Regions from separate parts of the Streptosporangium sp. NPDC006930 genome, predicted to be linked through region 2. Evidence: riboswitches for the same ligand, from Rfam matches in the RefSeq annotation. Region 2 holds a riboswitch; the other holds the start of a gene.
The links. A riboswitch is a leader RNA that binds a small molecule or an ion and turns the genes downstream of it on or off. The one in region 2 is predicted to bind S-adenosylmethionine.
Positions count from the first base shown of each region.

Region 1: it holds a riboswitch for S-adenosylmethionine, as region 2 does, so the genes downstream of both, ABZ664_RS01690 (glutathione S-transferase C-terminal domain-containing protein) here and ABZ664_RS17795 (aminotransferase class V-fold PLP-dependent enzyme) in region 2, are expected to answer to the same signal.

Region 1 is NZ_JBEYID010000001.1:355,174-358,567, forward strand. It holds gene ABZ664_RS01675 (ATP-binding cassette domain-containing protein) at 1-224, shown strand, start outside; gene ABZ664_RS01680 (ABC transporter permease) at 302-1,054, shown strand; gene ABZ664_RS01685 (DUF402 domain-containing protein) at 1,075-1,596, opposite strand; SAM riboswitch class IV at 1,649-1,761, shown strand; gene ABZ664_RS01690 (glutathione S-transferase C-terminal domain-containing protein) at 1,801-2,736, shown strand; gene ABZ664_RS01695 (FAD/NAD(P)-binding protein) at 2,733-3,394, shown strand, end outside.
Region 2 is NZ_JBEYID010000009.1:94,758-98,151, reverse strand. It holds gene ABZ664_RS17805 (cytochrome P450) at 1-65, opposite strand, end outside; gene ABZ664_RS17800 (TerC family protein) at 85-1,041, opposite strand; SAM riboswitch class IV at 1,284-1,399, shown strand; gene ABZ664_RS17795 (aminotransferase class V-fold PLP-dependent enzyme) at 1,533-2,750, shown strand; gene ABZ664_RS17790 (NADH-quinone oxidoreductase subunit D) at 2,768-3,394, shown strand, end outside.

The DNA of each region.
Region 1 (3,394 bases), on a different contig from region 2:
TGCTCGGGGCGCGTGCCGTGCACGCCGATCCCGCCACGCTCACCGTCGAGGCGGCCACCGACGGGAGCGCCGCGGAGATCCGAGCCCTGCTGGACGAGGTGGATCCGGGGCGTTCGGCGGTCGAGAGGTTCACCGTGCGAGGCGCCACGCTCGACGACGCGTTCCTCGCCCTGACGGGCAACCTGACGGACAACCTGACGGACAAGGAGCGGGCCGGTGTCTGACCTCACCGTGATGGACGTCTCGATGAACGGGGAGCGGCGAGTGTCCGGTCCCGTGGTCGAGTGCGGAGGGCGGGCCGGTGTCTGAGCTCGTCGCCTGGCCGGTCATGACCGGCCGCGCCGTCCGCCTGTCGCTGCGCAACCTCGACGCGCTGATCACCTCGTTCCTGTTGCCCGTCATGATCATGCTGATGTTCGTCTACCTGTTCGGCGGCGCGATCCAGACCGGCACCGACTACGTCACCTACGCCGTCCCCGGCGTCCTCGTCATGTGCGCCTCCTACGGCGCCTCCCTGACCGCGGTCGCCGTCAGCCAGGACATGAGCCGGGGGATCGTCGACAGGTTCAGGTCGATGGACGTCGGCGGAGGGGCGTTCCTGGGCGGGCACGTGGCCGCCAGCACCGTGCGCAACCTCACCTCGCTCGTCATCGTGTTCGTCGTCGCGTTCCTGCTCGGCTTCCGGGCGGACGCGGACCTGGCGGGCTGGGCCGCGGCGGCGGGCATCCTGGTGGTGTTCGTCCTGGCCGTCTCCGCGGTCTCCGCCGTGGTCGGCCTGCTGGCCAGGACGCCGGAGGCCGCGGGCGGCTTCACCTTCGCGGTGATGTTCCTGCCCTACCCGAGCAGCGCCTTCGTCCCGGTCCACACCATGCCCACGTGGCTGCACGGGTTCGCGGAGAACCAGCCGGCCACGCCGATCATCGAGTCCGTGCGCGGCCTGCTGCTCGACAGGCCCGTGGGGAGCGACCCGTGGAAGGCGCTGGCCTGGTGCGGTGGTTTCCTGCTGGTCTCGGCGCTGCTGTCCGGCAGGTTGTTCCGCGACCGCGCCCGCTGAGGTCGCCGGAGGGGACGCGCTCAGCCGACCAGGGTGAGCCAGTGCGGCGCGTCCCCGAAGGGGGCGGTGCGGGTGGTGACCGCCTCCATCAACCAGGCGGCCGAGGCGCGGGCGTTCTCGACCACGTCGGGCGGGTAGGCGTACCTGACCCGGTGCTCCTCGAACTCGTCCTCGTCGTCCAGGAAGACCCGGCTCCGGCGGCCCTTCAGCAGGTTCCCGCGGGTCCTGATCACGTCGAGGTCGAGGTCGATCATGGTGACCTGGCCGTCGCTCCACCGGGGCACCGTGGAGATGTCGCAGTAGATCTCGTGCTTGTGCGGGGCCGTGTTGAACGCGGCCGTCCACCAGGCGTCGCGGGGGAAGAGCATCACGAACGGATGCGGCCAGGCGATCGCGGGCCCGTCGCCCTTGTGGCCGCTGGAGTTGGCCACGCAGCCCGTCCACACCCCGTACTCGTCCTCGCCGAGCAGCAGGCCGCGGTGGTGCCAGTGCAGTGACCCGTCGTACTTGCGGTAGACCACGTTCACGCTCTCATAGGACATTCCTCGACATTAAGGCTTGACAGAGATCTATGTATTTCCTACCTTCTAAATAGGTTAAGAGTGTCAGTGCGAAGCCCCGGCTGGCTGACCGGCAACCCTCGCACCGCGGCGGGGTGCCCCCGGGGGAGACCAGGCGGCACGGTGGGCGTGCCGCAAGCGCGGACCCCTGCACAGGGGTCACCACGACATGTCCGGGAGCGTCAGATGCCGAAGAGCAGCACACTGAACCACGCGAGCCCCGTCGACCTCGACACCCACGGCCACTACCGGCCCGGTGGCAGGCCCGGCCTGCGCTACCCCTTCCAGGGGCGGATCGGCACAACCGCCTTCCCCGCCGAGCCGGGGCGCTACCACCTCTACGTCGCGGCCGTCTGTCCGTACGCACAGCGCGCCGCCATCGTGCGCTCCCTCAAGGGACTCCAGGACGTGGTCTCGCTCTCCTACGTCGACGACGAGCGCGACGGGCGCGGGTGGGCGTTCCGCGAGCGGCGCGGGGCCGACCCGGTCAACGGCTTCACCACCCTGCGGCAGGCGTACGAGGCGACCGAGCCCGGCTTCGACGGGCACGTCTCCGTGCCGGTCCTGTGGGACAGGACGAGCGGCCGCGTCGTCAGCAACAACTTCCCCGACATCACGATCGACCTCGCCACCCGGTTCGGCGGCGACCCCGAGGCCGACCTCTACCCCGAGGAGCTCAGGCCGGAGATCGACGAGCTCAACACGAGGATCTACGAGATCGTCAACACGGCGGCGGGCCGCGTGGCGTCGGCCACCACCGAGACCGCGTACACCGAGGCGCGCGCAGGAGTGATCGCCTTCCTGGCCGAGCTGGACGACCGGCTGGCCGACCGCAGGTACCTGTTCGGCTCGGGAATCACCGAGGCGGACGTGCGGCTCTGGCCGACCCTGCTCCGCTTCGACCTGAGCGACAACCCGGCGGCCAGGATCAGCGAGCGCCCGCTGACCTCCTTCACCAACCTGTGGGCCTACGCCAGGGACCTCTACGCCCACCCCGCCTTCCGCGAGAACACCGACTTCACCGTCATCTCCCCTTTCCGCGGCGAGACCGACACCTGGCGTGTCCCGGTCGAGCCGCTGTACGCCGACTGGGACGAGCCGCACCGCAGAGCCGCCGTATGAGCGCCTCGATCGCCGTCGTCGGCGCGGGACCGACGGGCACCTGCCTGGTGGAGCGGATCTGCGCCAACGCCGCCGACCTGCTCGGCTGGCCGTCGCTGGACGTCCACGTGATCGACCCCCACCCGCCGGGCGGCGGGCGCGTCTGGCGGCGCGACCAGCCGGACCTGCTCTGGATGAACTCCACCGCGGCCGACGTGACGCTCTTCACCGACGAGTCGGTACGGTGCGAGGGACCGATCCGCCCGGGACCCACGCTGGCCGAATGGCTCGGCGGAGACCCCGGCGGGTTCGCCACCCGCCCCGCGCAGAGCGGCTACCTCTCCCACGTCTTCCGCCACGCGGTGGCGACCGCGCCGCGCGGTGTTCGGGTGCACGTGCACGCCACCCGCGCCGTCGACCTCGCCGACATCCCCGGCGGCCAGGCGGTGAGGCTGGCGGACGGCAGGACGATCGAGGTCGACGCGGTGATCCTCGCCCAGGGACACGGCGACGTGACCCCGACGAGCGAGGAGGGCACCCTGGCCCGCCTCGCCACGCGCGCGGGGCTGCGCTACCTGCCCACCGGCTACGCGGCGGACCTCGACCTCGACAACATCCCCACGAGGGAGCCGGTGATCGTACGGGGGATGGGGCTCGCCTTCGTCGACCTGATGGTGCT
Region 2 (3,394 bases):
CTCAGCTCGTCGTAGACGTCATAGGGATGGGCGACGAATTCCGGATTCCAGGGATCAAAGCGCACGTAATCATCGTAATCCTGGTCAGGAGTCGGCTCGCTTGTCCAAATTTCCCTTTTCGGTTGATTCGTCCACTCCGCCCGTAGGAGCGGTCTGGCTCGCCGGAACCCCCTGAGCCACCGGAGCCTCCGAACCGGCCCGGTGTGTAGGGTCCGCCGAATCCCTCGGGTCCTTCCGGTCCGTGCTGTCCGTGCTGTCCGTGCCGTCCACCGAGTCCGTACGACCCGCCTGGCCCTCGGCACCGTAGCGAGAACGCAGCTCGACCGGCTTACGCCTGCCCGCCTTGCCGCGCACCCGGATGTTCAACAGCTCCACCAGCAGCGAGAACGCCATCGCGAAGTAGATGTAGCCCTTGGGGATGTGCTGCTCGAACCCCTCGGCGATGAGCACGACGCCGATCAGCACCAGGAAGGACAGGGCGAGCATCTTGATGCTCGGGTGCCGGTCCACGAAGCGGCTGATCGGCCCGGAGGCGATCAGCATCACGATGACCGAGACGATGACGGCCGCGATCATGACGCCCAGCTCGTCGACCATGCCGACCGCGGTGATCACCGAGTCGAGCGAGAAGACGACGTCGAGGATCATGATCTGGATGATCACCGAGGTGAAGGACGCGGACACCTTGCCCTCGGAGTGGTGGGAGTCCCCCTCCAGGCTGCCGTGCATCTCGTGGACGCTCTTGCCCAGCAGGAACAGTCCTCCGAGTATCAGGATCAGGTCGCGCCCCGATATCCCCTGCCCGAAGACCTCGAACATCGGCGTCGTGAGCCTCACCACCCACGACAGCGCGAACAACAGGAGGAGACGGCTGAGCAGGGCGACGGAAATACCGATCTTGCGTGCCCTGTCACGCTGCGCGGGCGGGAGCTTGCCCACCAGGATCGAGATGAAGATGATGTTGTCGATCCCCAGGACGATCTCCAGGGCGACAAGGGTGAAAAAACCTATCCATATCTCGGGGTTGGTCACCCAATCCATGGCCTTCTCCTTCTTCGGCCGATTTCTTCGGCCAACGCTCGAACGCGCGATCATTCAGCCGGCTGAACCTTCTTCGGCTGACTCCAGGACGACCGGGAAAGGCCCCGAGTTCCTTCCTTTCGTCACAACTTCGCCGTCAATTCGCCGGACGCTCCCAGGCGCCCGCTCCTGCCCCGGATACCGGGTTGATCACCTTTCGGACTTGCGAGCCACCGCGGGGCGTCGGTTATAGTGCCTCCGTAGGTCATGAGTGCCAGTGACAAGCCCCGGCTCGCTGGCCGGCAACCCTCGCGTCCGCGGCGGGGTGCCCCGGGTGAGGACCTGGTCCGGCACGAGGTGTGCCGGGCAAGCGCGGGCTCCAGGCACCTATGCCATGGGTTGGGGTCCGATGACCTCGAAGGAGCCATGGCGTGTCCACCCTCACGATCCACACCCCCGTCACCTCGGCCACCACCGCCGTCCCCGAGACCCGCGCGTCCGGTGACCGGCCGATCCCGGCCGTGCTCGGCTCGGACCTGGAGGTCCCGGTCAGGGGCGGCAGGCTCGTCCGCTACGCCAACCTCGACTACGCCGCGAGCGCCCCCTGTCTGGAGCCGGTGAGCGCCGCCGTCGCCGCCGCGCTCCCGGCCTACTCCAGCGTCCACCGCGGCGCCGGGTACGCGTCCCAGCTGACCACGGCCCGCTACGAGCAGGCCAGGCACACGGTGCGGGCCTTCGTCGGCGCCCGCCCCGACGACTCGGTGATCTTCACCCGCAACACCACGGACGCGACCAACCTGCTGGCCCGCAGCCTGCCCGAGGGCACCACCGCCGTGGTCTTCGACACCGAGCACCACGCCTCGCTGCTGCCCTGGGAGCGGGTCGTGCGGCTCGCGGCCCCCGCCTTCCCCGGCGAGGCCGTCCGCGCCGTCGACGACACCCTCGCCTCGATCGACGGCCCCAAGCTGCTTGTCGTGACCGCCGCCTCCAACGTCACCGGGGAGCTGTGGCCGATCGCCGCGCTCGCCCACATCGCCCACCGCCACGGTGCCCGCGTCCTCGTCGACGCCGCGCAGCTCGTCCCGCACCGCCGCCTCAACCTGACGGCCCTCGACCTGGACTACGTGGTCTTCTCCGGCCACAAGCTCTACGCGCCGTTCGGCACGGGCGCGCTGATCGGCCGTTCCGACTGGCTCGCCGACGCCGAGCCGTACCTGCGGGGCGGCGGCGCGGTGAAGGCCGTGAACGACGACGACACCGAGTGGCACGACGACCCGGAGGCGCGGCACGAGGCCGGAACCCCGAACGTGCTGGGCGCCATCGCGCTCGCCGCGGCCTGCGACGCGCTGTCCGCCACCGGCTGGACCCCGCTGGTCCGCGAGGAGGAGCACCTCCTTCGGCGCCTGAGGGCGGGCCTCGCAGGTGTCCCCGGCGTCCACGAGCTCTCCCTGTGGGGCCCGGACCACCCGCGCGTCGGCATCGTCTCCTTCGTGGTGGACGGCTTCACCGCCCGCGAGATCGCCGAGGCCCTGTCCGGCGACTACGGCATCGGGGTCCGCGACGGCAAGTTCTGCGCCCATCCCTTCGTACGGCACCTGCTGGGCGCCAAGGACGGCGGCTGTGACGACGTCACCGCCTCCGCCGTCCGCGCCTCCATCGGCATCGGTACCACCTCCGAGCACGTCGACCGACTGATCGGCGCCCTGCGGGATCTTGCCTCGCGCGGCTGACGTGACAGCATGGCCCTATGACTGAAGGCGCGCGCCGTGAGCTGAGCGTGGGGATGGGGGCTGGAGCCGAAGCCGTACGGGGGGCGGACGGCAAGGAGCTCGCCACCGAGGACATGATCCTCAACATCGGGCCGCAGCACCCGTCCACGCACGGTGTGCTGCGGCTGCGGCTCACGCTGGACGGGGAACGGATCGGCTCCGCCGAGCCGATCGTGGGCTACATGCACCGGGGCGCCGAGAAGCTCTTCGAGGTGCGCGACTACCGGCAGATCATCGTGCTGGCGAACCGGCACGACTGGCTGTCGGCATTCGCCAACGAGCTGGGCGTCGTGCTCGCGGTGGAGCGGATGCTCGGCATGGAGGTGCCGACGAGGGCGGTCTGGACGCGCACGCTGATGGCCGAGCTCAACCGGGTGCTCAGCCACCTGATGTTCCTCGGCTCCTACCCGCTGGAGCTCGGCGCGATCACCCCGGTCTTCTACGCGTTCCGGGAGCGCGAGACCCTCCAGGCCGTGATGGAGGAGATCTCCGGCGGGCGCATGCACTACATGTTCAACCGGGTCGGCGGCCTCAAGGAGGAGATCCCCGCGGGGTGGACGGGCCGGGTCGCCCAGGCCGTGGCCGATGTGCGGCGTCGACTGCCC